3 regions of the Marinomonas sp. BSi20584 genome follow, and region 2 is predicted to be linked to each of the others. Evidence: predicted binding sites of a transcription regulator. Region 2 holds the regulator's gene; each other region holds the start of a gene.
What was found. Region 2 encodes LexA, which represses DNA repair genes until DNA is damaged. Its sites were predicted from a motif close to TACTGTNTANNTANACAGTA; they were not measured.
Positions count from the first base shown of each region.

Region 1: recN (DNA repair protein RecN) is a predicted target of LexA. The motif match lies at 8,274-8,293, and genes of this name have one in related genera.
Region 3: TY87_RS17015 (S24 family peptidase) is a predicted target of LexA. The motif match lies at 2,813-2,832, and genes of this name have one in related genera.

Region 1 covers NZ_KZ454873.1:167,663-178,409, forward strand. The annotation lists gene gcvA (transcriptional regulator GcvA) at 1-367, opposite strand, end outside; gene TY87_RS06760 (glyceraldehyde-3-phosphate dehydrogenase) at 906-2,285, opposite strand; gene TY87_RS06765 (DUF3392 family protein) at 2,548-2,877, opposite strand; gene TY87_RS06770 (uridine kinase) at 2,912-3,472, opposite strand; gene TY87_RS06775 (uridine kinase family protein) at 3,599-4,210, shown strand; gene dnaJ (molecular chaperone DnaJ) at 4,248-5,375, opposite strand; gene dnaK (molecular chaperone DnaK) at 5,540-7,453, opposite strand; gene grpE (nucleotide exchange factor GrpE) at 7,558-8,136, opposite strand; gene recN (DNA repair protein RecN) at 8,321-9,991, shown strand; gene fur (ferric iron uptake transcriptional regulator) at 10,087-10,497, opposite strand; gene TY87_RS06805 (outer membrane protein assembly factor BamE) at 10,567-10,747, shown strand, end outside.
Region 2 covers NZ_KZ454869.1:15,523-26,269, reverse strand. The annotation lists gene TY87_RS01700 (protein adenylyltransferase SelO) at 1-146, opposite strand, end outside; gene TY87_RS01695 (DEAD/DEAH box helicase) at 175-1,536, opposite strand; gene dinG (ATP-dependent DNA helicase DinG) at 1,645-3,768, opposite strand; gene lexA (transcriptional repressor LexA) at 3,838-4,461, shown strand; gene TY87_RS01680 (hypothetical protein) at 4,557-4,823, opposite strand; gene TY87_RS01675 (DUF6586 family protein) at 4,826-5,296, opposite strand; gene topA (type I DNA topoisomerase) at 5,293-7,920, opposite strand; gene TY87_RS01665 (DNA topoisomerase I) at 8,111-8,863, shown strand; gene TY87_RS01660 (hypothetical protein) at 8,904-9,392, opposite strand; gene TY87_RS01655 (universal stress protein) at 9,456-9,896, shown strand; gene cysS (cysteine--tRNA ligase) at 9,965-10,747, opposite strand, start outside.
Region 3 covers NZ_KZ454888.1:15,664-26,410, reverse strand. The annotation lists gene TY87_RS17040 (hypothetical protein) at 1-159, opposite strand, end outside; gene TY87_RS17035 (SDR family oxidoreductase) at 682-1,317, shown strand; gene csrA (carbon storage regulator CsrA) at 1,459-1,671, opposite strand; gene TY87_RS17025 (LexA family protein) at 1,807-2,457, opposite strand; gene TY87_RS17020 (helix-turn-helix domain-containing protein) at 2,541-2,738, shown strand; gene TY87_RS17015 (S24 family peptidase) at 2,847-3,305, shown strand; gene TY87_RS17010 (DUF1127 domain-containing protein) at 3,490-3,705, opposite strand; gene TY87_RS17005 (YaeQ family protein) at 4,159-4,713, shown strand; gene TY87_RS17000 (dienelactone hydrolase family protein) at 4,751-5,494, opposite strand; gene TY87_RS16995 (tRNA-queuosine alpha-mannosyltransferase domain-containing protein) at 5,636-6,808, shown strand; gene TY87_RS16990 (YjiH family protein) at 7,143-8,462, shown strand; gene TY87_RS16985 (carboxymuconolactone decarboxylase family protein) at 8,623-9,078, shown strand; gene TY87_RS16980 (helix-turn-helix domain-containing protein) at 9,118-9,891, shown strand; gene TY87_RS16975 (hypothetical protein) at 9,942-10,676, shown strand.

The DNA of each region.
Region 1 (10,747 bases), on a different contig from region 2:
GCTGTAAATCAGGATAGGCTTCTTGCAAACTCCCCAGACGAGGAATCAACCACTTAGTTGCAAAGGACGGCATAACAGAAACCGTCAAAATATTAGACGTTTCTTCTTCCTGCAACTCTAAAACCAAATCATTAATTTCAGTAAAGCTATGATTCAATTGCACAGCCAAACGCACACCGGCCACGGTCAGCTCTAGACGTCGATGATAACGAACAAACAAAGTAAGTTTTAAACGCTCTTCTAACTGACGAATTTGCTGGCTCACGGCCCCCTGTGTAAGGTGCAGTTCTTGCGCGGCTTTAGTGAAACTCAAATGACGAGCCGCGATAGCAAATGTACCCAGCCCAGCTAAAGGAACAGACTTCATAAAAAAACCACCATAAGACGATCTCAGCTACTGCAAAATTAGACATACACTGAATTAAAAAACCAATGAAAATAAAGCTAAAACTGCAAAAAACACATCATAAATATGAAATAATTTTTTAATAAACAAATACTTAACAAAAAAAATATCACTTAATAAAAAATCAAAATCATTGATTTAAAAATGCATCCTATATTTTGCATTAATTCAGCTAATCCAACAAATCAATTTATATCGTTTGTAACACCGATCCAAAAAGATAGAATTAGTTAATCTCTTAGGTTGAACAGCGACCTAATATTTACTGATACAGCCCTAACTGTATTACTTCTAAAACCTGTCCCACAGTCATGTTTTAGATGAATATCACCATTCCCCACAGGATGATGTTATTCGCAACTGCTAGTTACTTTTGTTGAAGCCGGATTTTATCCGGCTTTTTTTTGCCTCGAAATTATGTCTGTAAATTTGAGGCAAAAAAAACGGCGACCCAAAGGCCGCCGTTAAATAACACACGTTAAATGTGTCCGGTCATATCTTAAGCTGCTTTTGCTTTGTCTTCGAGCAATTCAGCCTTAGTAAAATTTGCCTGTGCAAGCTTCTCCATCAAACGCACAACCTGACAGCTGTAGCCATACTCGTTATCGTACCAAACATATAAAGTTGCTTGATTGCCACGAACTTTCGTCGACAAAGAATCCAAAATACCTGCTTGCTGAGAACCGATAAAGTCAGAGCTTACCGCATCACGTCCTTCGCTGTAGCCGATCTGACCTGTCAATTCAGCGCTATTTGATGCCGCTTTCAACAACTGATTAATCGCTTCAACCGACGTCGCAGACTTCAAGTTCAAACTTAATACCGCAATCGAAACGTTGATAACAGGAACACGGATCGCACTACCGCTCAACTTACCTTCTAGAGAAGGAATCGCTTTTGATACCGCTTTAGCCGCACCAGTTTCAGTCATCACCATGTTCATGCCTGCAGCACGACCACGGCGATCACCTTTATGGATATTATCGATTAGGTTTTGGTCATTAGTATAAGCATGAACCGTTTCTACGTGACCAGATTCGATGCCGTATGTTTCCTCTAGTACAGACAAGATAGGCGTAATCGCGTTTGTCGTACAAGATGCAGCAGAAACAATACGGTCTGCGTCTGTTACATCGCTATCGTTTACACCGAAAACGATGTTTTTCATTTCCTTACCAGGTGCAGTCAGTACAACACGCTCAATACCTGGACGATTTAAGTGAACACTCAAACCGTCATGATCACGCCAGCGACCTGTGTTATCAACAAGCAAAGCATTATTAATACCATGGGCTTGGTAATCAACTTCAGCAGGATCAGAAGCATAAATAACTTTTACTGGCGAACCATTGATGATCAGAGTTTGATTCTCTTCATCAACTTTTACTAAACCGTCGTATATACCATGAACAGAATCGTATTTAAGCAAACTAGCACGTTTAGAAAGATCATCATCACATGCTTTACGCACAACAATCGCAGCTAATGCCATGCCTGGAGTTGTATGGCCAAGCGTACACATACGACGTGCAAGTAAACGACCGATACGGCCGAATCCATATAAAACAACAGGAGTTTCTGTGCCATCGTTTGGCTGAGCAGCTAGTACAGACTCAACATCCGCTTCCGCAATCAAAGATTCTAGTTCTACAACGGTATGAGCGGTGTTACTTGCTAACACTTGCTCCAACACTTGATAAACTTGGACAAGGTCTAATTCAGGATGCTGATCAAACGCAGCCATCAGACCAGTCACAGAATCCGCCATTAAGGTGTTTCCTGCCAACTGAACTTTTACCGCTTTTTCGCGACCAAGTTTACCTAAAAGAGGAATCATAGATTCTGCTTGTGAAAGTGCTTGTAACCAAGTGCTTGTCATTTTCTGCCCCCGAAAAAAGACTCTGTTATATCAATATGGGCGCAGTCTAACGGCAGATTAGGACAAAAACAAATTGTAATAAGACTACAAAAAACCTTTAAAATCGGGTGTTTAGCGTGTTTTTTTATAGAAATAACGAAATAACAAAGAAGGTCTAGAAACTTTACTACATAATCACGCAATTACATGGCTGATCCATAGTAATGGTGCGATTATGTTGTAATTTGGCAACGAAAACTGACAGGAAATTTCATGAATTATTTTACAAATGACGCTTTCTTTCAGCCAAAACACCCAAAAGACAAAAACAAAATAGGATTAAGACCGGTCGATACACCAAATCAACTCGTGTAATTCCCCAATATATTAATGGCTGACTCCATAATGTCAGAAGCCCATAACCAAAAGTACACATCAAAATAAACGCCATCACTCGAGCAAGAAACACCCAAGAAGACACCAAGCTTTTAAGAAAACCATTCACCTTATCCCCGTAAACCACCAAACAGGTTGCTACCAAAGCTAAAGAAATATCCTGAAGATAAGGTTGAAGAAAATGGGCAAAACGAAGATTGAGATCAAGAATAAACATAGATAATTAACTACACGATAAACAAACTATAAGATTATTGCTTTTTACGAGACAGGGCTTCAACATCAATTTGCCCAGATCGAATTGCTACCTTTGGACTTTCATCAACGTACATGAGAGAGACGTCATAAGTCGTGTTATGAAATTCTATCATGGTGCCATCTTTAAACAGCCATTTCGAACGCCCAATACCATTACTAAGAAAACCTTCACTAGGTTTACCGTATTTTTGTGCAAGCAACTCACCTAGCGCTTTACGTTTTTCACTGCTTTCCACAACACCGGATAACAGCGCCTGACGAACATAACCCGATCCATTGGAATAAATAGTCGCGTTTGTGACTCCTAAAATACCTTCAGGCCCTAAGCTGTAGCTTATAACACCATCTTTATAAGACGGATAACTATGCAATCCCATACTATTAAGCTGATTTTCTAATTGAGATACTCTCAGATCATTTAATGGTAAACCAAACAACTCTGCCACATTAGATGATCGAGAAACATCACTTGCTTCCGCCTTAACTAATGTCGCAGTCCCCATAGAAAGAGCAAAAATAAACGAAGCAAACATTGGAGCAACTTTCGTACGCATTAATCCTTCCTTTGAGATTTCATGCTTCAGTTTGACAGGCAAAAATGATCAAACCTGATATATAATACAACATTATAAACTCCTTAAACTCAAGGAGTACCAAAACTTTATTTTCTGAGGTAATACATGGCTCTTGTTATTGGCATCACCGGCGTATCCGGCAGCGGAAAAAGCCGACTTTGTTCTTTATTAGCGGAAGGCCAAGGTGACAAAATCACAACCCTATGCCAAGACAGTTTTTACAATGGATGCGGCAGTATTGATCCAGACGTTTACAACTTTGACGACCTAAGCTCGTTAGACCTTGAAAGCCTCACTCTGGCTATTCATAACTGTAAGAACCGTCAGCAACCAAATGAAATTCCGGTTTACGATCACTCACAACACAGACGTATAGGTTATCGCAATCTAGATCCAACACATGTTGTTCTAGTGGAAGGTCATATGATGTTCCAAGACGCCGGGATACGAGATGCTGTTGATTACCTTCTGTACGTCGATACAGATATGGATATCGCCGTAGTACGACGCTTAAAGCGTGACATTGCAGAACGTGGACGCGACGTCAATGAGGTTACCAGCCGCTATATGCGCCATGTACGCCAAGCATCACTTAAAACCATCGACATTCGCAACAAAGCGGACTTTATTATTCCAAATAATAAAAGCTTCACCAATGCAGCAAGCTTATTACGCAACCATATTGACTACCTACTAAAAGAGAAAGGCGCCAAATAGGCGCCCTTCTCTTTTATATTGCCGAGGTAATAAAGTTTTATTTCTTAATATCATCAAAGAAACGCTTCACACCATCAAACCAGCTTTTCTGCTTAGGTGAATGATCTGTTCCTTCACCCATACTTTCAGCCAATTCCGTGAATAGCTCTTTTTGACGGGACGTAAGATTTACTGGCGTCTCAACAACGACCTTACAAATCAAATCGCCAACTGGACCACCACGAACAGGTTTCACGCCTTTATTACGCAAGCGGAACAACTTGCCAGACTGACATTCAGCAGTCACTTTCAAACGCACACGACCATCTAGCGTCGGTACATCAATTTCGCCACCTAATGCCGCTGTTGTAAAGCTAATTGGCACTTCGCAATATAGGTTCGCACCATCACGCTCAAAAATGCTATGCGGTTTAACAGAGACTTGAACAAACAAATCACCTGCAGGACCGCCATGAGTTCCTGCTTCGCCTTCACCAGACAAACGAATACGATCGCCTGTGTCTACGCCTGCAGGAATTTTTACATTAAGAGTTTTGTATTCTTGTACACGGCCTTGGCCATGACAATCTCTACAAGGATCACTGATCACTTGACCAGCACCATGACATTCTGGACAAGCCTGTTGAACAGAGAAGAAACCTTGTGACATACGTACTTGGCCTGCACCACCACATGTTCCACATGTCTTAGGCGTTGAACCTTTTTTAGCACCAGAACCATCACAGGTATTACAGTTCACCAAAGTTGGTATGCGGATTTTTTCTTCACATCCCCAAACCGCTTGTTCAAGATCAAGCTCTAAGGTGTAACGTAAATCGGAACCGCGACGAGTTCGGCTTTGACCGCCACCACCGCCGCCAAAAATATCACCGAATACATCACCAAAAATATCACTAAAACCACCCGCTCCAGCGCCGCCGCCATAGCCACCAGCCTGACCATTTACGCCGTCATGACCAAATCGATCGTAGGCTGCGCGTTTGTCATCAGAAGACAGTATTTCATAAGCTTCAGCCAGCTCTTTGAACTTATCTAGTGCTTCTGGGTTGTCTGGGTTCTTATCTGGGTGGTACTTATTCGCCAAAGAACGATAAGCTTTTTTAATGTCTTTCTTATCCGCGTCTTTGGCCACCCCAAGAACGTCGTAATAGTCTCTTTTGCTCATCGCAAGCATTCCTGAATTGAAAAGTCTGAATTAAAAAGTCTAAATCTAAAAAAACTGAATTTTAAAAATCGTCAATCTCATATTTTGCAAATAGCAAAGCACGGTCTAAAACCGTGCTCGCTATAAACAACCCCATTATTAATGGGCAAATAAGTGCTTAGCGCTTATTTTTTATCTTCTTTCACTTCCTCGAATTCTGCATCAACAGCATCATCCTGAGACTTAGCTTGCTCGCCTTCAGCTGGTTGTGCACCAGCTTCAGCTTCTGCATACATCTTCTGAGCCAAAGTACCAGATGCTTGAGTCAACGCATTAGTTTTCTCTTCGATCTTCTCTTTGTCGTTAGATGTTAGAGCTTCTTCAAGCTCCGTGATCGCTGTTTCAATCGCCTCTTTCTCTTCAGCCGTTGCTTTATCGCCAGCATCAACCAGAGTTTTACGAGTTGCGTGAATCATGCCATCAGCTGTGTTACGAACTTGTACAAGCTCTTCGAACTTACGGTCTTCTTCAGCATTCGCTTCAGCGTCTTGCACCATTTTTTCAACTTCTTCATCGCTCAAACCAGAAGAAGATTTGATAACGATAGACTGCTCTTTACCAGTCGCTTTATCTTTCGCAGAAACACTCAAGATACCGTTGGCATCTATATCGAAGCTTACTTCGATTTGTGGCACACCACGTGGAGCAGGTGGAATATCAGCCAAGTCGAAACGACCTAGAGATTTGTTCTGAGACGCTTGTTTACGCTCACCCTGCAATGCGTGGATAGTTACCGCATTTTGATTGTCTTCTGCTGTAGAGAAAGTCTGAGATTTCTTAGTAGGAATCGTCGTGTTTTTCTCGATCAATGCTGTCATAACACCACCCATTGTCTCGATACCTAGAGACAGTGGAGTAACGTCTAGAAGAAGAACGTCTTTCACATCACCAGAAAGTACCGCACCTTGGATAGACGCACCGATTGCAACCGCTTCATCTGGGTTCACGTCTTTACGTGGCTCTTTACCGAAGAACTCAGTTACTTTCGCTTGCACTAGTGGCATACGAGTCTGACCACCAACCAAGATAACTTCATCAATATCAGAAGCAGTCAAATCAGCATCTTTCAATGCTTGACGGCAAGGCTCAAGAGATTTCAATACTAACTCTTCAACCAAAGACTCCAACTTAGAACGAGTCAATTTCACGTTCAAGTGTTTAGGGCCAGTTGCATCTGCAGTGATGTAAGGCAAGTTAACTTCTGTTTGAGAAGAAGAAGACAACTCAACTTTCGCTTTCTCACCCGCTTCTTTCAAACGTTGTAGAGCTAATGGATCGTTGTGTAGATCGATACCAGACTGTTTTTTGAATTCAGCTGCCAAGTATTCGATAACACGCATATCGAAATCTTCACCACCTAGGAAAGTATCACCATTTGTAGACAATACTTCGAATTGTTTCTCGCCATCTACGTCAGCGATTTCGATGATAGAGATATCGAATGTACCACCACCAAGGTCATAAACCGCGATAGTAGAGTCACCAGAGCTCTTGTCTAGGCCGTAAGCCAAGGCAGCCGCTGTTGGCTCGTTAATAATACGTTTTACTTCTAGACCAGCGATTTTACCAGCGTCTTTTGTTGCTTGACGCTGAGAGTCGTTGAAGTAAGCAGGAACAGTGATAACCGCTTCTGTTACTTTCTCGCCTAGGTAGTCTTCTGCTGTTTTCTTCATTTTCTTAAGAACTTCAGCAGAGATTTGTGGTGGCGCTTTCTTATCGCCTTTTACTTCTACCCACGCATCGCCGTTATCTGCAGCAATAATTTTGTAAGGCACCATAGAGATGTCTTTTTGAACCACGTCATCTTTAAATTTGCGGCCGATCAAACGCTTAACCGCATACAAAGTATTTGTTGGGTTTGTTACCGCTTGACGTTTTGCAGATTGACCTACCAAGACTTCGCCGTCTTCGGTGAAGGCAACAATAGAAGGTGTGGTGCGATCGCCTTCAGCGTTTTCAATAACGCGAGCCTTTTCGCCATCCAAGACGGCAACACAAGAGTTTGTTGTACCTAAGTCAATACCAATGATTCTACCCATGGTTTGTATCTCCAATAAATTCGTTTATGACGATGATAATTCTGTATTTGGGTACGCTTAAAAGTATTTCAAGCGTCCAGTGTCAAAAAAATGACAGTATTTTTTTAGGCTGCGCTTGAAACCACTACCATTGCAGGACGTAATAAGCGGCCATTAATCGTGTAACCCTTCTGCACTACATCCATAACGGTGTTCGCTTCTAACTCAGGGTTTGGCACCATAGTGATAGCTTGATGCAACTCAGGGTTGAACGGTTCACCATGTGGATCAACCACTTTCACTTCAAAACGAGCCAAAGTCTCAAGCAAATCTTTTAACGTTAGCTCTACACCTTCACGAACAGGGTCAGATTCACCTGTATCTGGTGCAGAAGCTAAAGCACGCTCTAGATTATCCGCCACGTTCACAATCGATTTAGCAAACTTTTCTAAACCAAACTTGTGCGCTTTCTCGACATCTTGTTCTGCACGACGACGTACGTTTTGTGCATCCGCATGAGCGCGAAGTGCCGCTTCTTTATACTGAGCGACTTCTTCTAATGCTTTTGCAAGCTCATCATTTTCAGTAACTTCTTCTAAAGTCTCTACTTCAGGCTCTAAAAGTTCTTCTACTGTTTCGTTTTGCGTTTCGCTTTTCAAATCATGCTCCGCGTCTAGATTAGGATTTTTTTGCTGCTCACTCATTTTCAACTCCAAATAACAGAAACAATGCTTCCTATGTGCAGGGTATATGGGGTCAGCTTTTAACCTTTCAACACTAAAGCCGTATTAATTTCATGGGAATTAAATTTGCGATCAAGACTTGTCAAAAAACAACCAAGTACTGTATAAATAACCATATAAATATATTCTCTCTTTGGAGCCCTCTATGCTGACCAGCATCGCTATTTCCAACTTCGCCATTGTTGAATCCCTAGAATTGGAGTTCAAGAAAGGTATGACCGTGATTTCAGGTGAAACAGGGGCAGGTAAATCCATCATGGTGGATGCCTTGTCACTTTGTTTAGGTGATCGTACCGATGCTGCTGTCGTAAGACATGGGCAAAAAAGAGCAGATATCAGCGCAAGCTTTGATATACAAAACTATCCACACGTACATAAATGGCTAGAAGAAAGAGATCTAGAACACGATCAACATTGTATATTACGCCGTGTTATCAGCAAAGAAGGTCGTTCTAAGGCTTACATAAATGGTCGCCCTTGCACGCTAAGCGATCTAAAGGACGTTGGTAGCCAATTAGTTGATATCCATGGCCAACACGAGCATCAGTCATTACTCAAAAAGAATGCCCAAAGACAACAAGTTGATGAATATGGCCGACTCACTGAGCTAAGTAAAAAAGTCAGTCAGCAATACGCAACATGGCGACAACTAAAAGAAGAATTGTCTGCTCAGCAGAATCGCTCATCAGAACAAGATGCCAAAATCCAACTATTGTCTTATCAAGCACAAGAGCTGCAGCAGCTTGATCTAAAAGAAGGCGAAATCGAAGAATTAGAGAACGAGCAAGCGTTTTTGTCGAACATTGCCGATTCACAATTTAAAGCCTATCAAGCCAGCGGTATTTTGATAGACAGCGACGAGGGCAATATTTGCTCTTTGTTGCATCAAGCAATTAATAGCGCCAGCCAAATTCGTCCAGCCACAAAAGAATTAGAAAATGCGTTAGAAATGATGAACGTAGCCCTAATTCAGGCACAAGAAGCGGCAGATAGTTTGCATCACTACCAAGATACTTTGGAGCAAAACCCCGAACGCCTTATCGATATAGAACGTCGCTTATCTGATATTTACGATACCGCTCGCAAACACAGAACCTTACCAGAAGGACTTTTATCCTTACGAGAAAGTGTGGAAGCAGAACTGGATAGCTTACAAGGCAGCGAAGAAAGCCTAGAGTCATTAAAAGAAAAAGAAGAGCTAGCCTACGAAAAGCTCACTGCCCTTGCCACCACATTGACCGAAAAACGCATTATCGCAAAAGACGAACTAGCGCAAAAAGTTGAAGAGCAAATACATGGATTGGGTATGCCATATGCGCGTTTTTTTATTCAATGCCAACCACTAAACCAAGTCTCGGCAAATGGTTTTGAAGACATCGAATATATGATCGCATCCAACCCAGGCCAACCTGCTCAACCATTACGCAAAGTTGCCTCAGGTGGTGAGTTGTCACGTATTAGTTTGGGCATTCAAGTGGTTACCGCACACACCTCCATTATCCCAACATTGGTATTTGATGAAGTAGATGTGGGCATCAGCGGTGGTATTGCTGAAGTCGTTGGCCGCATGCTGCGCTCTGTAGGCAAACGCGGACAAGTCTTTTGTGTGACTCACTTGGCGCAAGTGGCAGCGCAAGGCAATCAGCATCTACGTGTCAGTAAACTGGTTGAAGATGAAGCAACTTCCTCTCAGGTCGAGCTACTCAAGGATCAAGACCGCACACAAGAGATCGCACGTTTATTAGGTGGATTAGAACTTACCGAACAAACCTTAGCTCACGCTCGCGAAATGCTTGGCAATGTTCAACTGCAGTAGCATTTCATTAAGATAAAATTGAAGCTAAAACAAAAAAGGGCCTAAACTCTGCCATTTAGGCCCTTCTCATGCATTACCCTTAGGTAAACGAACGTTTATTTCTTCTTTGGACGCACGTAAATAATCAAGCTGTGGTCTTCAATATCAAAGCCATGCTCTTCTGCGATTTCACGTTGACGTTTCTCAATAATTGGATCAACGAATTCAATGACTTTGCCCGTTTCTAGACAAATCATATGGTCGTGATGATCACCCTTCGCCAGCTCAAAAACAGCAGTTCCTGCTTCGAAATGGTGACGCTGCACCAAACCCGCAGTTTCAAACTGAGTTAGCACACGGTAAACTGTCGCCAAACCAACATCTTCACCTTGATCAAGTAGAGTGCGATAGACATCATCAGCACTCATATGGCGGTCACCCGCGCCTTCAAGAATTTGTAAAATTTTCACTCGTGGTAGAGTTACCTTGAGTCCCGCTTTCTTTAGCTCTTGATTTTCGCTAGTCATGAGTCATTCTCTATTCGATCTTGTTGATAATTACTTTATCATTAGCACACCGGAGTAAGGATAATACAAATGAAAAAATCAGTTTTAATATTATGCGCAGCACTTTCACTTAGCGCATGCAGTTTATTTCCACCACCTTACAAGGTTCCAGTAACACAAGGAAACCTTGTAACGAAGGAACAACTATCACAGTTACAAATTGGCATGTCTGAATCTCAGGTCACTTATCTACTGGGTAACCCCATGCTAA
Region 2 (10,747 bases):
TTGGTTTCGGTAGATTTAATATCAATAGACAGAAGAGTAGCGAGCGATTGGTTAAATTCAACCAATCGCTGCTCAAAAAGTGGCTGGACAAGGGTTTTCGAAGAAAACGCCTCACCCAAACTTGCAAAATGGTGTTCTAAAATCATCTTATCTCACTTAAAAACTAAGCGATATTTATAGAGATGTATCAACCATGTACTCACAGCGGATGCTCTCACCAACGACCCTTTCGATCTCAGGAATCATAAAAGCATCATCTTCACTGGCAAAACTCACAGATTTACCGGTTTCACCACCACGACCAGTTCGGCCGATACGATGTACATAATCTTCAGGATCTTCTGGTAACGAATAGTTTACAACTAACTCTACGTTATCCACGTGAATACCACGACCAGCAACATCTGTTGCCACAAGCACTTGGATGATGCCTTCTTTGAAGTTCGCCAGGGTTTTTACACGTTTATCTTGCGCAACTTCGCCTGATAATATCGCGCAATTAATATTAGCTTTGCGTAAGCGCTCATAAAGGTCGCGTGTTTCATCACGACGGTTAGCAAAAATAATAGTTCGTTGACCGCCATTTTTTTCGATCAATTGCTGTAAAACAGGCCATTTTTGATCCGCTTCAACAGTATAAATCACTTGATCAATATTTTGATTTGTCGCTTCTTTTGGAACAACAGATACTTCTTTAGGGAAGTAAGTCCACTGCTGTGCCAGCGCTTGAATATCTTTCGGGAAGGTCGCACTAAACAGCATGGTTTGTCTTGCTTCTTTATGCGGCGTCATGCGAATAATACTTTTCACATCAGGGATAAAACCCATAGACAACATGCGGTCAGCTTCATCTAACACCAAGCATTCCACTTTACCCAATTGCACTTTGCGGCTACGAGCAAAATCCAACAAACGACCAGGCGTGGCAACCAAAATATCAACATTTTCAGTTTCTAGTGCGATCTTTTGTTTTTCATAACTCAAGCCACCCACCAAAGTTACGACGTTCAAATGACAATTCGTTGTCAGTTTTACAGCTTCATCAGCTATTTGTATCGCCAATTCACGAGTTGGTGCGATAATCAAACCTCGCGCAAAATTATTCGCTCTTTTTTCTTCAAGAGGGTAATCAAGAAAGTCACTGATCATCGCGATGAGGAAAGCAGCTGTTTTACCAGTACCTGTTTGTGCTTGACCAATAATGTCATAACCCAACAAAGTCATTGGTAAGGTTTCAGCTTGGATTTCACTACAATATTCAAAACCCATTTCAGCAATAGACTTAATGACGCGATCAGGAAGATTTAAATCATGGAAGCGCATCTTGCCTTCAACTTCAGCAACCGGAAAATCTTCTATGGACCAAATTTTAGAGTTCGCATTCCCTGCAGGTTTTGTTTCATTGCTTGATTGCGGTGCATCCGCTTGGACGCTTGCAGGGCTATCATCGTTACTTCTTGGACCCTTATTTGGGCGACGTGTACGTTTTGGTTTTGCTGTGGTTTCTGATGGTGCTTCTTGAGTTTGGTTTTCCATATTGGAATCTATACGCTTCTATTGTGTTTTGAGGTTAATAATCTGTGCAAGGAGTGTACCTAATTGGTAAAGCTTTATCACCCCTTGCTTACGCTTTGTTGAAGCAAGCTACTGATACTTATACGGTGGTAAGCTATTAATTAATTGCTTACCATAACGTTTAGTTCTCAGACGCTTGTCTAAAATATGTATTTCACCTGAGTCTTTTTCGCTTCTTAATAGTCGCCCTGTTGCCTGCACTAAGCGCAAAGAAGCATCTGGTATGGTAATTTCCATAAAGGGGTTGCCACCACGTTTTTGAATCCATTCTGCTAGCGTTGCTTCGACTGGATCATCTGGCACCGCAAAAGGAATTTTAGCAATGTACACACAGGTTAAATAATCACCTGGTAAATCTACACCTTCGGCAAAGCTGGCTAAGCCAAGCAATAAACTGCCTTTCCCTTCATCAATGCGAGATTTATGCGAATCCAAAATAACGCGCTTAGATTGCTCACCTTGCATCAAAAGTATTTCTTGTAATCCTGCAGACACAGACTGAGCCACTTCCTCCATCTGACGACGGGAAGAAAACAACACTAAACTGCCCTTTTCTGTGTTCACATGCTTATCTAAATAAGCAACAATTTCGGCGGTATGTTGCTCAACTCTATTTGGCTCATGCTCCATATCTGGAACGACCAAAAGCCCATTTTCTTGGAAATTAAATGGGCTAATAACGCGCAAATACTCACTCTCACGAGGAACGCCTGATCGCATATTAAAACGATGAAATTGATTAAGCGCCGTTAACGTAGCTGATGTCACTACCGCACCGAAACATTTATCCCACAACTGCTGCTTTAATGTGTTTGCGGCAAGAATCGGAGAACCGCCCAGTTCAATATCTTGCTCCATCCCTTGACCAGATAAAACTAGCCAGCGTGCATTAGGCGGATAGTTTTGATCATCAACTGTAGAATACAAACGCCAAAGCCCAATACATTGCTCTAAGCGACCAAGAATGACACCTAAAATAGGCTGCCAAGTTTCTGCAGTTTCAGGTGTTACACCCATCCCTTCATTTTGTTTAGTCTTTTTACATTCGTCTTGGATGCTTTCAATGTTGTTAAACAACTTTTGATAAGACGTCTGTAAACTGTATGCCAGCTGGCGTAATTCATCTGGAATTTGGCCAAACTCGAAACGGTGCTGATTATTTTCTTGATCCAACCCCAAACCCTGAATATAAGGCGCTAACCCCTGCTGGGCATATTGGATAAAGTTCACAATACTTTGTATTTGCTGTGGGATTTTTAGTAGCAGCTGACCTGTTACACTGACATCGTCTGTTAACTCTTGCTTCAAGTTAACCAGATTTTTTTCTAATTGGCGTAACCAAGTAATACTTTGCTGCAAACGAACTTCATGACGAAAGTGCCCTATCGCTTTATCAGGAAGATGATGACCCTCATCAAAAACATAGATGGTTTCTTTTGGCGGGGTAAGAATCGCGCCACCACCCAATGACAAATCGGCCAATACCAAATCATGGTTGGCAACAATCACATCAGCCACTTCGATTTCAGCACGCGCTTTAAAAAACGGGCAGGCGGAATAATTAGCACAATTACGGTTAGTGCATTGCTGATGATCTGTGGTTAAGCGACGCCAATCTTGATCACGAACAATACCAGCCCAATTGTCTTTATCACCATCCCAGTCACCTTTTTGCAAAGCAGCATCCATCTCTTGATAAAGAACAGTATTAATATCATCGGAATGAAGGTGCTGCTCGAAAAGTCCAGCGAACATATCGTCCATTGCTTGCTCTTCTGAGCTCAAGAAGCCCTCAAGATTATTCAAGCACAAATAACGTCCTCGCCCTTTAGCAAGCGTGTACTTAAAAGTCAGCTCCGTATGTTCAAGCAAATCAGGCAACTCTTTATGCAAAATCTGCTCTTGAAGCGCAACCGTAGCAGTAGAAATAATTAATTTAAGACCACGAGCTTTCGCGATAGGAATAGCCGCAAGGCAATATGACAAAGTTTTACCCGTGCCTGTTCCTGCCTCAATTACGGCAACATGCTTTTCTTCAAGGCGCTCGCCTTCCGAGTCTTGTTTAATGTTACCCAAAGTTCGAGCGATCGCACCAATCATCTGGCGCTGTCCAGCCCTTGGTTTATGGGACTTCGCATCCAAAGATGCTCGGTATGCAAGTTGAATCTGTTTTTTTAGTTCGTCTGAAAGCATTTATATCATTGAGTATAGTTAGGAATGCTGTATATAATAACAGTAACTGTATAAACAACCAGATAACCTATGATTAAATTAACCAAAAGACAATCTGACGTACTAGAAACCATTCGCGAATTTATTAGTGAAACAGGTTTTCCACCAACCAGAGCAGAAATAGCACGCCGGCTTGGGTTTAAATCTCCTAACGCTGCTGAAGAGCACCTAAAAGCCTTGAGTAAAAAAGGTGCAATAGAGATGCTTTCTGGCGCGTCAAGGGGAATACGCTTAGTTGATCGTGCATCAAATGATGACCCCACAAACAACCTTGGCTTACCTGTCATAGGCAAAGTTGCTGCAGGTTACCCTATTTTAGCCCAAGAAAACATTGCTTCTCATGTAAACATCCCAGCAAATATGTTCTCCCCACAAGCCGATTATTTCTTATCTGTCTCAGGTACCAGCATGAAAGACATCGGAATAATGGAAGGCGACTTATTAGCAGTGCATAAAACAACTACTGTGCGTAACGGCCAAATTGTCGTTGCTCGCATTGGTGACGAAGTAACAGTTAAACGTTTCGAACAAAAAGGCAGTATTGTTCGACTTATTCCTGAGAACGAAGAGTTCAATGACATCATTGTCGACCTTGAAAGCGAAGAGTTCGCCATTGAAGGCTTATCAGTTGGTGTGATTCGCCAAGGACTTTAAGTAGCCGCTACCTCATCAACACCATACCAATAAAAAAGCGAAGCATATGCTTCGCTTTTTTATGTAAACCTACGCCTCACACCAACAACACAGACTTAATGCAGAATCTTAGGACGAAAATCTTCGTCATCAAGATATTCCGAATCTTCGTCAAAAAACGAATCATCTGAATAAACAAAATCAATTCCTGCATGGAACATGCATTTTGCCAATTCAAAATAACGATCCTTTAAATAAGATCGAGTATCATCTGATATCTGCAATGTTGCTAGTGGAACGGTTTCCTCACCATCTTCACTGGCTGGACGCAGCACAATATCGCCATTATCCAGCTCAACAATTTCTAGGTAGGATTCTTTCATATTCAATACTCTGATGACTCTTCTCTAAAACGTAACACCAATTCGACCAACTTGGCCAAATAAAAACTCACGGACGCGCCAGCGTCACTTCCACGGCCAATTAGACTATCACTTTGCACTACTGACGACATAGAGGTACGACATTCAAACTGAACCAAATATGCCTGGTTCAATTGAAAGCACCAAGAATCAGTACGTGACAACAAATCAGCGAGCTCCGCCAGCACAGGAACAACAATCTGCTTATCTTCTGACTCAGCTAATAGTTTAGCAACATCCAGAGATCCAGATAACGAATACGCTGCATTCACTTCTTTTAGCAGACCATTAAGAGCACTTCTTAACTGAAAAATAGCCGAGCTTTCCAGCCCGACCCTTAGCCACGCTTCATCACTATCTTGGCTCTGCTTAATAAAGCGTCTTGCCGTGTCTAGTTTTTGATTGGTTAAGCTAGCTAAACTGGCACCACTCATTTTTTCTTACCTTCCTCAATCACCCATTTAGAGCCGACATAAAATGCTTTCCAGCCTGTTGGCTTACCTTCCTCTTCCGTCATGACATATTGCTCTTTCGTCTTGCGGCTATATCGAATAATGGCTGGGCGACCTTCAGAATCTTTTTTAGGCGCTTTTGCAAAAAAGTGATATTTAGGATCTATTTGATCCATATATGGAAGCAATTCTTCAACCAATGGGGCACGAGTTTCACGCTTGCGTGGGAACTGACTTGCCGCCAAGAACAAGCCCGTTGCACCGTCACGAAGCACATAATGATCTTCTACTTTTTGACAAGCAAGATCTGGCATTGGCACTGGATCCATCTTTGGTGGCGCAGCTTCACCACTCTTCAATAACTTACGAGTGTTTTTGCATTCATCATTAGTACAGCCAAAGTATTTACCAAAACGACCGGTTTTAAGCTGCATCTCTGATCCGCACTTATCGCATTCAAGTGTCGGGCCATCATAGCCTTTAATTTTAAAGACTCCAGTTTCCACTTCGTAACCAGAACAAGCCGGATTGTTACCACAAACATGAAGCTTGCGATGCTCATCCATCAAATAACTGTCCATGGCCGATCCACAAATCTTGCAGCGATGCTTATTGATAAGCGCTTTAGATTCACCCTCTTCATCATCTACAGCAATGGCTTCGTCGCCACGAATAAGATTAATAGTCGCTTTGCAGCGCTCTTTGGGAGGCAAAGCATATCCAGAACAAGACATAAATACGCCTGTGCTGGCAGTACGGATCTGCATCGGGCGAGAACAAGTCGGACACTCAATATCGGTCGGTGTTGGCTCATTCAGCATCATACCGCCATCTGGCGACTCTGCCTTAGCTAACACCGAGCTAAAATCTTTATAAAACGCATTAAGCGTTTTAATCCAATCTTTATTACCTTGTGCAATTTCGTCTAGCTGTTCTTCCATTTGGGCCGTAAAACTGAAATTCATCAAAGAATTAAAGCTATCAACCAAACGTTCAGTAACGATATCACCCATTTTTTCCGCGTAAAAACGACGGTTTTCAACACGTACATACCCACGATCTTGAATCGTAGAAATGATAGATGCGTAAGTTGATGGACGACCGATTCCACGCTTCTCAAGCTCTTTAACCAAACTTGCTTCGCTAAAACGCGCAACAGGTTTAGTAAAATGTTGCTCAGGCAATAATTCTTTAAGAGCCAAATATTCACCCTGACCTACGTCAGGCAAAATATTATCTTCGCCTTTTTTAGCAACCGTCTGCATAGCACGAGTATAACCATCAAAGCGCAAAATACGCCCTTTAGCTTTAAACTCGTATTCACCACTAGTAACAGTTATGGTCGTTGACGTGTATTCTGCTGGCGTCATTTGACACGCCATGAATTGGCTGCGAATCAAATCATACAAACGATGTGCATCTTTCTCCATGCCGAGCAAGTCATCAACACGTACGGTAACATCAGAAGGTCGAATCGCTTCATGCGCCTCTTGAGCACCTTCTTTACTGCTGTAACGTATCGGATCAGCAGGCAAATAAGCCTCGCCAAAGCTGGAAAGAATATACCCTCTTAACGCCTCAACCGCGTCAACACTCAAATTGGTCGAGTCAGTACGCATGTAAGTGATATAACCGCCTTCATACAAGCGCTGTGCTAGCATCATGGTCTTCTTAACACCATAGCCTAAACGAGTACTTGCCGCCTGCTGTAACGTAGAAGTGATGAACGGCGCAGATGGCTTGCTGCTTGTCGGCTTATCTTCTCGACTACTAACAAGGTATTTCGCATCATTTAAGCGAGCAACATGCTCATCAGATTGCGCCTTGTTAACTGGACGATATTCTTTGTCTTGGTATTTTGCAGCCTCGAATTTAATGACTTCTTTCGATGGCGTCGCAAGCATTGCATCTAATTCCCAGAACTCATCAGGAATGAAAGCACGGATTTCTTTTTCACGTTCAACGATTAAGCGAACTGCAACGGACTGAACTCGCCCAGCAGATAAACCTCTCGCTACTTTTGACCAAAGCAAAGGTGACACCATAAAGCCAACTACTCGGTCCAAGAAACGACGAGCTTGTTGAGCGTTTACACGATCCATGTCTAATTCAGATGGCGTGTCAAACGCAGCTTTAATGGCTTTTTTTGTAATCTCGTTAAATACCACACGCTTATAGCGACTATCATCACCACCAATAGCTTCACGAAGATGCCAAGCGATTGCTTCTCCCTCTCTATCCAAATCGGTTGCGAGATAGATGGTGTCAGCATTTTTTGCCAAACGTTTTAGTTCATCGACAACTTTTTCTTTACCTGGCAGAATTTCATAGTGAGCTTTCCAGTTGCTCTCTGGATCAACCCCCATTCTAGAAATCAACTGCTGACGTGATTTGCTACTTTTATACTCAAGTTTTTCTTCCGGACTCATTTTACGCGTCAAAGCAGCCTGCTTTGCACGCTCTTGAGGCGTAGAGGTGGCAGTTGTACCTGAAGGCAGGTCACGTATGTGCCCGACACTAGATTTGACAATAAAGTCGTTGCCCAGGTATTTGTTGATGGTTTTCGCCTTAGCAGGCGATTCCACGATAACCAGTGATTTTCCCATTGAACTGTGTAAGCCTTTTAATAAAGTAGGTCTGCAAATCCACGTTGCACGAAGTTTAATCTCTAGGGGCGCTGATATTAAGCAAACACCTTTTATATGACAAGCGATCCCTGTATTGTTTCACACATTATATCTTGCTGAACTTAGTATTTCTTATTTAACATACTGAATTCGTTGCTTAAGGACAATCATGGCTACCCTCCAAATATTAACAATTGCATTTTTGATCATTATTGTACTTTTATCTGTGGTCATTGGATCAAGAGCACATCAAAAAGAAAAAGAAATCACTCAAAGACGTGTAAAACAATTGCAACTGTCAAATCGCGCGGATCGTGTCGAACAACATATCCGCGGTTTAAAAGATATTAATACCGATACCATTGCCACCGATGTGCTTTATGATTTCTATCTAGACACACTTCGAGAGCTTCTGCAATATTCCGATGATCCCGAAAAGATTGAAGTTCGCATTGCAACCGCCGAAGAAGGCAGGAATAACGACCCCGTTCCATTCAATCCAGAACCTGAACCTTTTAGCTTCCAAGAAAAAAGCAACTACAAAGAGCGCCTTACTAAACTTGCTAAAATGTTGCTTTATTTACGCCGAAAAGGACGTATTAGTAATACGCATTATCAAGCCTGCTACGAATATCTGCGCTGGCTTAACTTGTGGATTCAATTAAATCGCCAAATGGTTCAAGCAAATAAAAACTTTGCTGGTGGAGACATGCGCGTAGCACAAACTCTTTATGGGGTAATTTTGTCGCACATTAAATCCGATGCCACAGAGCGCCCAGAAAAAAACACCCTCAAAAACTTCGTAACAGATCGAATGAAACAGATACTGTCACCTAAAATTGAAGCGATGAAAGCCAGTGATAACCCAGAAGAAGTATTGAGTGAACTCCTTCACAACCTAGAAATACCTAAGAATTCTTAATTCAATATTATTAACACCATAATAAGCGTCACTCTTATTTCTAATTAGGGACGCTTTTTACTTCAGCCAATGAAAACACCAGTGTAGCCAACTCATCCAAAACCGACTCATCACCAGCCTCATCCCAATACAATGACACACACTCAGGTGTGATTTTTACCCCTACAAGCAATGCTCCGTATTTTTCTAATGCTTTTTGGGCATCAGCAGCCAGTGCAAATAAGTCACTAGACCACCACCCACTAAGCAGGGCATTATATTTCCATACTTCATAAGGTAGCAGCCAAATACAATCAGGCAATGAAGTTACAGGTTTCAGCCGATAAAAAGAATAGGCAATCGTTTTTTGCCTATTCATTGATTTATCCCACTTGTCAGGAAGGTCAATTGATGTAAGCTGAACAGTAAGACCAAGTTTTCGAGCATGCATGCGTAAAGCCATGCGTTGACGCTCTTTTTTAGGAGGCATAATCCATAACGCCGACCCCATTAATGATAGTGTAATAAAAATAACAATAAGAGCGGTCATATTTTAATGTCTCTCTAGTTTTAAACTAAAATAAATTAATCGAGCCAAATTTGGAGGTGTTCTATGATGTATAGCAGAATTTTACTCGCTGTTGACCTAACTGATGAAAGTATTAAAGTAGCTAATAAAGCCGTCGCGCTATGCAAAGCAACGGGTGCGGAACTTACCATACTCCATGTTATTGAATCACTCAATTACGCCTATGGTGGTGATGTACCAATCGATATCACAGATATTCAAGCACAATTACAAGAAACTGCTAAAGAGCGCATTGCCATCCTTGAAGCCCAATTGGACGTTCCAGTTCAAGAAAGCTGTATTTCACAAGGCGGCATAGAAAGCGAAATACACCGTATTGCTGAAGAAAAACGAGTCGATCTTATTGTTGTAGGAAGTCATGGTCGTCATGGTCTTGCTCTATTATTAGGATCCACAGCAAATGGCGTTCTTCATGGCGCACCATGTGACGTATTAGCAGTTAAAGTGGTAAAAGACAAAGACTAGCAACAATTAGTCATATAATAAAAAGGCGATGGATTACATCGCCTTTTTATTATTCTCAATTTACTACTTTAACTTCTGGTCCAAGTCGTCCCTTCTCGACTATCAAGAAGTTCAATTCCTTGACTAGCCAGTTCATCACGAATTTCATCGCTACGAGCAAAGTTTTTGTCTTTCCGAGCTTGAGTTCTTTCGTCGATCAAAGCCTGTATTGCCACCTCATCTAATCCTTCAGACACAGTGCTGTTTTGCAAAAAGTACTCTGGATCTTGATACAACAACCCAAGCAATTCTGCCAAAGAGCGTAACTCCGCAGCCAGCACCAAGGCCTTATCTGCATCTTCTGTTTTTGCTTTATTTAGCTCACGAACTAGCTCAAACAACACAGAAACAGCGACTGCAGTGTTAAAGTCATCCTTCATGGCCTCTTCAAAGCGCTCAGTAAAGACGGTTGGCTCGAATGACTCAGCAACCTGCTGTTGACGTAAAGCAGTGTAAAGGCGCTCTAAAGCAACCTTAGCCTCTAGCAAACTTTGATCTGAGTAATCAATCGCACTGCGATATTGGCTTGAAACCATCAGGTAGCGAACCACCTCAGGATTAAACTTGGCCAATACATCGCGCACGGTGAAAAAATTACCCAAAGACTTGGACATTTTTTCGTTGTTAACACGAACTGCACCACAGTGCATCCAATAGTTCACATAGTCTTTGCCTGTCGCCGCCTCTGATTGAGCAATTTCGTTTTCGTGATGAGGGAACTTAAGATCAGGCCCACCACCATGAATATCAAAATGACTACCAAGACAATTAGTCGACATAGCAGAACATTCAATATGCCAACCAGGACGACC
Region 3 (10,747 bases), on a different contig from region 2:
GTCTTTTGTGGCGGCTTTAAGACCTTCGCGTGATGCTTTTTCAAGCCCAGCAATATCATAATGCTTCATTTCTTTAGCATCTTTGCTAGCTTGCTTAGTCTTGTTGTGACGAGATAAAGACATCGGAGTGGATGGCTTATACTCTGCTACGGTATTCATGGTTTCACCTAAAAATGTAAAATTATATTACAGCCGTATTTATAGATAAGTTTGACGAGATCGTCAAACTTATAACGTGATCAAATGTTAACCAAATAATGATTTTCTGAGTGAATGCGTGATCACTGACTTGTTTGTAAGGCTCTTCTTAACTCATCCTGAAGCGCTTCTAAACGCTCTGCTACGATGTGCTGATTGGCTTCAGGTATCGCTGAAATATCAGCAAGGGAAATACATTCTAGTTCGGTGAGAAGTGGCTGTCAGTTTTCTCAGGTGGTTTTGGAATGTAATATCCTGATGCGAGCCAATTGTCAGCTTAAGAAATGAGTATGCATTTGTGTCAGTGTTTTTCTTCCCAATTTCATTTTTCCTAAAACAAACACCTAATATCCAGTAAATATGCAAACTGGCCGTTTGGGGTTTCATCCTTGTCTCATGTCCTTATAGTGGTAATTAAGACTCTAAAGCGATACGTGTTTGTTTATGCTTTTCGCTGTTTAAAACGTTAAAAGGAGGCAAGTTATGAGTAAAACTCTTGTTATAGGTGCGAGTGGTCAAATTGGCCAATTGATAACCAAGACACTTGTTGAGACGGAAGAGGATGCCCGTGCTTTGGTACGAGACAAATCTAAGTTGGATGATTTAAAAGACAGTGATCTAGAAATTGTCGAAGCAGATTTAGAAGGTGACTTTAGTCAGGCTTTTGATGGTATTGATAATGTGATTTTTGTTGCTGGCTCTGGTGGTTCAACAGGTGCTGATAAAACCTTGTTGATTGATTTATGGGCAGCTAAGAAAGCCGTGGATTATGCAAAAGCAGCCAATGTTAAGCAGTTTATTATGGTCAGCAGTATTGGTGCTGATGATCCTGAGGCAATAGAGTCAGATATCAAGCCTTATTTGGTTGCTAAGCATATGGCAGATCAATATTTGATGGCGTCAGGTGTGCCTTTTACTATTGTTCGTCCTGGCCCTTTAACGAATGATGAAGGCCAAGGAAAAATCACTATAAAAAGACCAAATAGCAGAGAGGAAATGGCGATTCCGCGAGCAGATGTTGCTAAATCGGTTTTATTTATCCTAAGCAAGGATGACTTGAATGGTAAGATATTCGAGCTGTTTGGTGGTACTTATGATGTTGATAATGTTCTTGTCTAACAGTGTGGGTTTATTCGAATAGCCAAAAGGGCCCTAATGTAACGTGATCCCGAATAGTTGGTAAGACTGCATTGGGGCTCTTTTGTATTTGTTGCTTTTATGTGGTTTTTGTTGAGAGTTTAAGCTTCTTGGCAAAACTTTCTAAGTGGGTTGGTTTTCTTTGACCTGCTCACTGTAAGTTTCCAGTAGTTTTTCTGCTTGAATACGTTTGTAAATTTCTTCTCGATGAACGCTTATTTTTTGCGGGGCTTTGATGCCGATGCGAACTTGAGTCCCTTGTACCCCCAATACGGTAACTTCCGTGTCATCGCCGATATTAATGGTTTCACCGGGGTGTCGAGTAATGACTAGCATAATTCCTATCCTTTGGTTGTTGTCGACACTTTTAAAATACAATTTATGTTGTTAATGTGTCAACAGCTTAAGGTGCTTTTCTTGTTTAATAGGCCAAACGTTACGTTAGTATGAAGCAGGGGGGTTGTAAATGGTCTAAAACAAGATTCGGGCTTGGGTGACAACACCTATGACTGTTAGGTCATTGGGGACTTCAATTGGTCTATAGTTCGGGTTGAGTGGTGTTAGATAAGTTCGGCCAGCGTCGATGACTAATTTTTTAAATGTCACGTCTTTGCTGTCTGCTACTTTTGCGATGATCAAATCACCATTCTTGGCTGTTAAGCTAGGTTCAACCAGAATTAGGTAACCTTCGGGAACGCTTGCGCCAGAAGGTGACATCATACTGTCTCCTATGACATTTAGCCAAAATGCTGATTTCGATGTGGATTCTGGTGTTTCTATCCAGTCAAATTTTCTTTCGTCTAATTCAGCAATATTCGGCCATTGAGCTGCTTGTTGCGTTGTAATTATAGGTCTTAAATTAGTTTTTAAGGATTGTGAAGAGCTGTTGTTATTGGTGTAGCTAGAAGCACTTTCTCTTACTTCACTGGCTGTTCCCAGTAATAACCATTCTGCATCACAATGTAATGCCTTGGCTAAATTGAGTAGCCTACGTGGATTTTGTGTTCTGCCGTCTTCAATTTTTTGCAGCGACTGTTGGGATATGCCAACGAGCTTCGCTAACTCGGCTTGGGTCAGTCTTAGGTCTGTTCTTTTTTGTTTAACGCGTTCTGCAATAGTCATAAGCGAATAATTACAACTTTATCTGTATTTGACAAACAATAAAAACTGTCATCAAATACAGTAAAGGTTGTTAAGGAGGTTATATGTCAGCCATTGCAAAAGCAGTCGAAATTGTAGGAAGCCAAACTGCACTCGCGCAAATTTTAGGAGTTAAACAAGCGCATGTCTGGAATTGGTTACATATCCATAAGCGTTCACCTGCGAAATACATACGGCGTATCTCGTTGGCGACGGCAGGGGAGGTCAGTGAAAGTGATTTGCTTAGGGATCATGAGCTCTAGTTTGATGTTTGTTATAGGAGATTAATCTCTCGTCTTTACAAAAATTTGCTAGTTTATTCGCGTGCTTTAAAACATACTGTACGAATATACAGTTTGGGTGTTTTTACTATGCGCGTTTCTTATCTTGGTACTTCTGAGTCGGCTGCTTTCATTGCGGCAAACAGTGTTCGAATTCCACTTTATTCTGAGCCAGTGAAACCTTCGGATCTCAGTAAGCAGCCTGAAGACAAGTCTGTGGATCTGAATGCTTTGTGTATTCCTAATCCTACAGCAACTTTTTTTGTGCGTGCTCAAGGTGAGCCGATGGAAAGAGAAGATATTCAAACAGGTGATGTACTGGTTGTGGACCGATCATTAACTGCGCGTCATGGAGACATTGTGATTGCATTTGAACATGGAAAGATGGCGGTAATGACGTTGGAACTAAAACCAGACGTGCTGCTTCGTCCTAAGAACAAAGCTTACGCTGCAAAAAAAGTTACGCCAGTTGTTGAAAATGAAGTATCTAGTTTAGAAGTATTTGGTGTTGTAACGAGTGTGGTGCGTCAATTAGAGCGTGGTGAATAACTTCGTTTTTGATAGCTCTATCTATTAGTTCTACTTCTAATAGTTCTATGTCTAGTAGTTCTATGCCTAATAGATAATGTTAGTTAATAAAAAACGCCTTTCACTACTTAATAATGAAAGGCGTCGTGGCCATCCGGCCTAGTGTTTTACCGTCACCTTAGAGCCATCTAAGGTGACGGTCTGGTCATCCGTCGCTCGGTTGTTCTCCTGGTGGTATTTGAGCTTTTCCTTTCAGATCACTTTCTAAGTCTTTGTTACCAGCTAATGGACGAATGTGTCCGTTATCGCGGTAGAAACCAATATCTTTTAAGTAATGGTCATCAAGCTGACGAAACAATTGATTGGTGCGACGAGCTTCAAAATATTCTTTAGCGGCGTTGAATAGGGCGATGATACTCATAAGTTTTCTCCAAAATAATAGTTTTGGCGGAACTTACGGGGTGATTTCTTACAGAGGTGACCGCGTAAATTCCGCGGTCAATGGTGTATTACACAGGCATTGAACGCGTGGACAAAGTTTTACGTACTCGATTATTAATGCGAATAGCCATAGGGGAAGTAGAATGATTTAGCGTATATGTAGTCATCTTGCTTCTCCTTAACTTTGTGTTCTATTGGTTGCGTTATGCATTGTGTAATTTTTGCTCTTTTTAGAGCTTTTTTATTGAGCCTTTTTTTGTGACTTATGTCAATCATTTATATTGATATATCTTTTATTTTTTTTACATTACCAATGCCTTCATGATGTGAAAAAAACAGTTTGTTTGTAGCGGTATTGTCGGTGTTTTTTGCTGTACAATTCGTCGCGATTTTCTTGTCCTTTTTTGTAGTTAATAATGTAGTAAGTGACCCCATGGCGACGAAAGCAACAATTTATAAAGCATCGGTTCAAGTGTCCGATATGGATCGAAACCATTACCAAAGTTATGAATTGACATTGGCATTACATCCTTCTGAAACTGAAGAACGCATGATGGTGCGTTTAGCGGCGTTTGCTTTATTGGCTGACGAGAAAGAAGGCGGCGAGCAATTAAGTTTCAGCAAAGGCATTAGTACCGAAGACGAACCAGATCTTTGGCAGAAAAATTACTCTGACGAAATTTTGCTTTGGGTAGAATTGGGTCAGCCTGACGAGAAGCGTTTACGCAAAGCTTGTGGTCGAGCTCAGAAAGTGATCGTCGTTAATTACAACGATAAGTCCGATATTTGGTGGGAACAAAACAAAGGCAAAAATAGTCGTTTTGATAACATGCGAGTCTTGCAGTTCCGCGAATCTCAAGTTGAGGCGTTGGCGAAGATCTGTACTCGATCTATGCAATTGAACGTCACTATTCAAGATGGCGAAATGTGGATCTCTGGTGAGCTAGGCGAATGCGCAATGACGCCAATGTGGCGAGGCGAGCAATAAGCTCACCTCGTTTCGGTCGATTGATTTGCTTTTTTAGCTAGGCTTTATGCAAAGTACGTTGAAACAAAGCCACCGCTTTGTTGTAGCATTCTAAGGCGAGAGCTGGATCGTAACGATCGCCTCCGTCGCGCATGAAAGCATGCTGGCCGTTGAATTCATGCCAAGTGAATAGGCGGTCAGTATCGATCAATTGCTGATAAATCTTCTGACGTCCTTCTGTTGATACATGGGGATCTTGTTTGCCCCATACCATCGTCAATTCCCCTTGAATTTCTTTCGTGCGAGTAAAAGAATCATTGCCTTCGTCGCAAGGAATGGTATTCGAATGAATGTCAGTAGCGTACAAGCAGAAAGATGCTTGAATACGAGGGTTTAAGGCTGCACGATAAGCCAAATGACCGCCCAAGCAAACGCCCATGGAACCAAATTGACCAGTGCAATAATCTTGCTGTTCGAAATGTTCGAGCATAGCTACAGTATCGCTGTCATGAGCTTCTAGTGTTTTAGTGAATTTATCTGCGTTGCCTTTGTCTTTGCCTTCATCGTCATAGCCTAATACTGTGCCGATTGGGTTAAGTTCATGAAACACTTCTGGCACAATAACCACAAAACCATGGCCCGCCATAATGGCGGCAGAGCGTGCAATCGGTGCGGTTTGTTGGAAAATTTCAGAATAAAAAAAGATACAAGGAAAGCGCCCTTCGGCCTGAGGACGATAAACGGTGCAGCGCATAGTGCCTGTTGGCGTGTTAATATCTTGATCGTGACGTTGAATGATCATGGTTTTCCTTAAAGTGATTTGTAATTTTCCTACATGATATTCGACCCAATCATGATGAGCCAGCCACAAAGCTCTCAAATAGACCCAAAAGTTCCCAAATATAGACAAAAGCCAAATTTAACCAACGAGTAGAAAGAACCCGTGCGAATTTTATTGATCAGTGCCTACGAAGCCAGCAGCCATAAAGCTTGGGCAAATACCTTGATGAATGGTTTAAGTCAGCATGATTGGAGTTATTTGTCTTTGCCTGCTCGGCATTTTGCATGGCGGATTCGTGGTAATGCCATGAGTTTTGCTTTTGACCCGAAATTTAAGCCGATACTGGAAAAGCCTTATGACTTGGTTATTGCCACGTCAATGACGGATTGTGTTGGTCTAAAAGCCTTTTGCCCTGATTTGCAAAACCTACCTTGGTTGCTGTATTTCCATGAAAACCAATTTGCCTATCCTGCGAGTGATAAACAGCAAGGTCTTATCGAAATGCAAATGGTTACTTTGTACAGTGCCTTGGCGGCTGATTTGTGTGTATTTAACAGCCAATTTAACAAAGCCTCGTTCTTTGCTGGTGCTCGCGCCTTGTTAAAAAAACTGCCTGATTATGTCTCACCAGATTGGTTAAATGGCGCTGAAGCAAAATCTCAAGTTCTTCCTGTACCTTTGGATATGCTTGTTTCTGTGGCGGCTTTGGTTTCGGCAGAAGAAAGCACGAACTCGAAATCACAACCAGGGCGAATAAAGTTAGTTTGGTCGGCACGTTGGGAATTCGACAAAGGGCCAGATCGACTGCTGGCTATTTTAGAAGAATTAGAACATCGCAAACTAGATTACGAAATTGCCATTTTAGGCGAGCAATTTCGTTCCACGCCAAAAGAATTTAATCAGATTCAAGCCCAATTTTCCCATCGTATTAGCCAGTTCGGTTTCGCACCAAGTCGAGCGGATTATCTGCGCTTTCTTTCATCATCAGACATTGTGCTCTCTACCGCTTTACATGAATTCCAAGGTCTTGCGGTACTAGAGGCGGTTACTCTTGGTTGTGTGCCAGTGTTACCAAATCGGCAGGTTTACCCAGAGCTGTTCGGCAAATATCAGAACGGGAAGCACCACAACGAAAAGGACCGGAACGAAAAACAATACCTTTATCAAAGTGATCTAAACAACATACCGCAAGAAGCAAAGAACGCAGTGGATTTGATTCAATATATTGTTGCAAATGATGTAAAAGCCCCGGATGTGAGCCAGTATCAAGCTAAAAATTTACTGGTGAAGTATGACGAACTGGTTGAAAAGAAGGGTAGTTCAACTTGTCTATAAGAGTTCTGATATGGCGTTAGGATAAAGCTATATTGGTTGCGCAATTTTCATGCTATGTATAGACAACCTTTCTTTGGTTACTCTTATTCAAATTTCTTTTTCCTATAAGTATGCCTATCTATTTTGGATTGATATGATTCAAAATAGCGCATAAGTCTTTATGTTGCGCTTATTCTGTGCGATATTTGCTCTGTTAGCGTTGAAAAATAAAAACAAACTTATCTTAATCTCAAGTGAATAGGCTTTATTGCGATATTTTAATATGTATATACATGTTGGTATGTATGTTGCTATTTATCTTGTGATTAATAACGTTCTCATAGGAAGTCCTCATATGAATGCTACAGATTCAAAGTCCGGAGTTGTGTCTCCGTTGTCTCTTCTTAAACTCATTGCTTATAGTTGTATTGGTATTTTTGTTTTTTTCATTCCGATCAGTATTGGTGGAAAAGAAACGATCCCGCTTGATCATATTGTGTCGTGGCTTAGAAATGATTACGGTCAAATGGCCGAGGTTTACGCTATTTTGGTAGTCTTAGCCGGTGGTGCTTATCCTTTTATTTCGGGTAACTGGCGTACAAGTAAAACTCAAACCGTATTGTCTATTTTTAAAGTGTTGGGTGTTGTTACTGCTGTAATGGCATTTTTCTCTGTTGGCCCAGCCTTCTTATTCGAGAAAGACATGCTGCCTTTCTTGTTCAGTAAGTTGGTTGTACCTGTTGGTTTGATCGTGCCTATTGGTGCGGTATTCCTCGCATTTTTGATTGGTTACGGGCTGCTTGAATTTGCAGGTGTGCTTTTACAGCCGATTATGAAGCCGTTGTTTAAGACGCCGGGTAAGTCTGCGATTGATGCGGTTGCATCGTTTGTAGGCAGTTATTCTATTGGTTTATTGATTACCAACCGAGTTTATAAGTCTGGTCAATATTCCGCGAAAGAAGCGGCGATTATTGCTACTGGCTTTTCCACTGTGTCTGCGACTTTCATGGTGATTGTGGCGAAAACATTGGGTTTGATGGATGTTTGGAACGTATTTTTCTGGGCAACCTTGTTGATTACCTTTGTGGTAACGGCAATCACTGTACGACTTTTCCCGCTTAGCAAAATGGATGACACAGCAGAAAGTCGTGAAGTGGAAAAATTCCAGCATTCTCGTTTCAAACAGGCTGCCTTAGAAGGGCTTGAAGTTGCGAGCAATGCAAATCCACTTGCTCGTAATATCCTGCAAAACATCAAAGAAGGCATGTTAATGGCAATGAGTATTTTGCCTTCTATCATGTCTGTTGGTTTGTGTGGTTTGTTATTGGCGAAATACACACCAGTGTTTGAATGGATTGGTTACCTGTTTTACCCATTCGCGTGGATCGCACAATTGCCTGATCCAATGATGGTTGCTACCGCGTCGGCTACTGGTTTGGCGGAAATGTTCTTGCCAGCTTTGATCGCGGCGAAAAGCGTATTTGTTGTTAAGTTTGTGGTTGGCGTGGTGTCGATCTCATCCATACTTTTCTTCTCTGCGTCGATTCCTTGTATTTTGTCGACCGAGATTCCGTTGAACATTAAGCAAATGCTGATTGTTTGGTATCAGCGAGTCGCTTTGACAATTCTGCTAGCCTCGCCAGTGGCGTTTTGGGCGGAGCAATTTATTAAGTAAATACTTAACTAAAAAAAGCGAAATAAAACACGCTGAATTGACGGCATTTCATCAATTTGGTGTGTTTTATTCTTTCTTGCAAAATGTCGAATTTCTTCAATTAATACAGGCCTGCAGTCGTTAGGATTGAGCTTCAAATTTATTCTTTGGAGGTCTCATTATGTCAAAACGCATTAATTATTATGCTGTTGCACCACAAGCGTTTGAGCTTTTGCTTAAGCAAGAAGAAGTCTTAGGTCAGCAATTTGCACAGATACCAAGCCTAGGTAAGACTATCTTGGAGCTAGTGAAGCTTCGCGTATCACAGATTAACCAATGTGCCTTTTGTTTGGATATGCATAGCACGCAAGCATTAGAAATGGGCGAGACGTATGAACGAATGATTGCTTTGAGTGCATGGCAAGATTCTCCATTATTTTCAGATCAAGAACGTCAAGCCTTGGCTTGGGCGGAGCATCTTGTTGCAGGTCATTCAGTTGATGATGCTCATTACGAAGAAATGCTAGCCAATTTTGGGGAATCTGGATTAACCTATTTAACCATTGCTATAAATGCTATTTCTAGTTGGAATCGAATTGTAAAAGTCTTTAAACCTGAGGTTGGTAGTTTTCGCTAAATAAGCTGTTTCTGCTTACCAGTAAGTTAGAGGATTAACATGTCATCGCCCTTGTTGTTTGATATCCATTTTCCTCAAGGGCATCTTGCTTTGTGGTTGCAAGCTATCTGGTCGGCACAGGTTCCAATAAATCAGCAAGGTGTGACTCGCCGTTTGGTTGCGGATGCCGGTAGTGGCATCTTGTTTAATCTTGGAGTGCCAGTGCTGATCGATCAGCAAGAATTCCAAGATCAGGTGATGTTCCAAGCAACTAATCAACGTGCTCATCTCATTCATTTATCATCTGGAACAGATCTAATTGGGGTGCGTTTTCAGCCCGGAATGGGGCGCTTATTTCAGACAAAATTGGCAAAACAAGAAGACACGACTGGTCCACTGCAAACGTCTGAATTTATTCAATCTTTATTGGTGCAATTAAAAGACTGTTTGAATGCTCAAAAGCGTATAGATTTATTGGATAAGGCTTTTTACCAAAGGGTTTCTAGTATGATCGATATCCATGATCCTGTGCGGAAAGCCGTAGAGTTGTTACAACAATCTTCCCGAGTTGATTTGTTAGATGTGCTTCCACTTAGCCAGCGCCAAATGGAGCGCCAGTTTCAGCACCGCTTGAGTATGTCGCCAAAATACTTCCAACGATTGAGAAGAGTGCGGGCTGTTTTGCTGGCTTTAAAAGAAGGGAAAAATCACACCCGACTAGCGGAGCTTGCTATCGAATACGGTTTTTCTGATCAAGCTCATATGACGCGTGAATGCCAGTTAATCGCAGGGATTACGCCAAAGCGTTATATTAATCGTAAGCTATTACCGTAAGTAGTTTGTTTTTGATGGTGTCAGTCGTTAAGTTTATTTATCATTTGCAAATGATTTCAAAACTCCAATATAAATCCATCTATATCCCTGTGCTTTTGATGCTCTGGTTTGGTTTGTTCATTGACAGCCAGTCATTAGCTGAGCAGGTTCATTACAGTCAATGGATCACCAATGGTTTAGTACTGTTGTGCTTTGCTTGGGTGTATTTACGCGTGACCAGTAAAATCAAAAAGCTGATGTTATATGGTGTTGTCTTGGCCTTATTTGGTGAGGTAGTGTTTTCCCTTCTTTTGGGTATGTACGAATATCGTTTAGAAAACGTGCCGCTTTATGTACCTCTTGGTCACAGTCTTATTTATGCCGCCGTGTTTTATATTCAAAAAGAAAAAAGCATCCAACACAACAAAGCGCGGGTTGTTTCGATTTTGTATTGGGGAATGATCGTCTATTCAAGCCTTTGGTTGCTACTTGACCAAGATAGATTGGGCTTTCTTTGTATGCTTGGCGTTGTGCTGTTTTTGAAAAAAAAGCCGGGCAACGAGTTGTTCTTTCTCATCATGTTTTTCATGGTGGTGTATTTAGAATTGCTGGGAACCTATTATCAATGCTGGGCGTGGCCTGATACATGGTTTTCAACGGTTTCTTTCATCACCAGCAGTAATCCACCAAGTGGTATTAGTGTGTTTTATTTTGGGTTTGATATTGGTTGTTTGTGGATTTATAAAAAGCTGAATAGGCAAAAGTGGAGCCGGATGAAATCGCTTAGGCTGCTTAGAAACTCTTAGATAAAAGCTTATAAAAAACAAAACGAGCCACCATTTTCATAGTGGCTCGTTTTATTTATAGATCTGTTTAG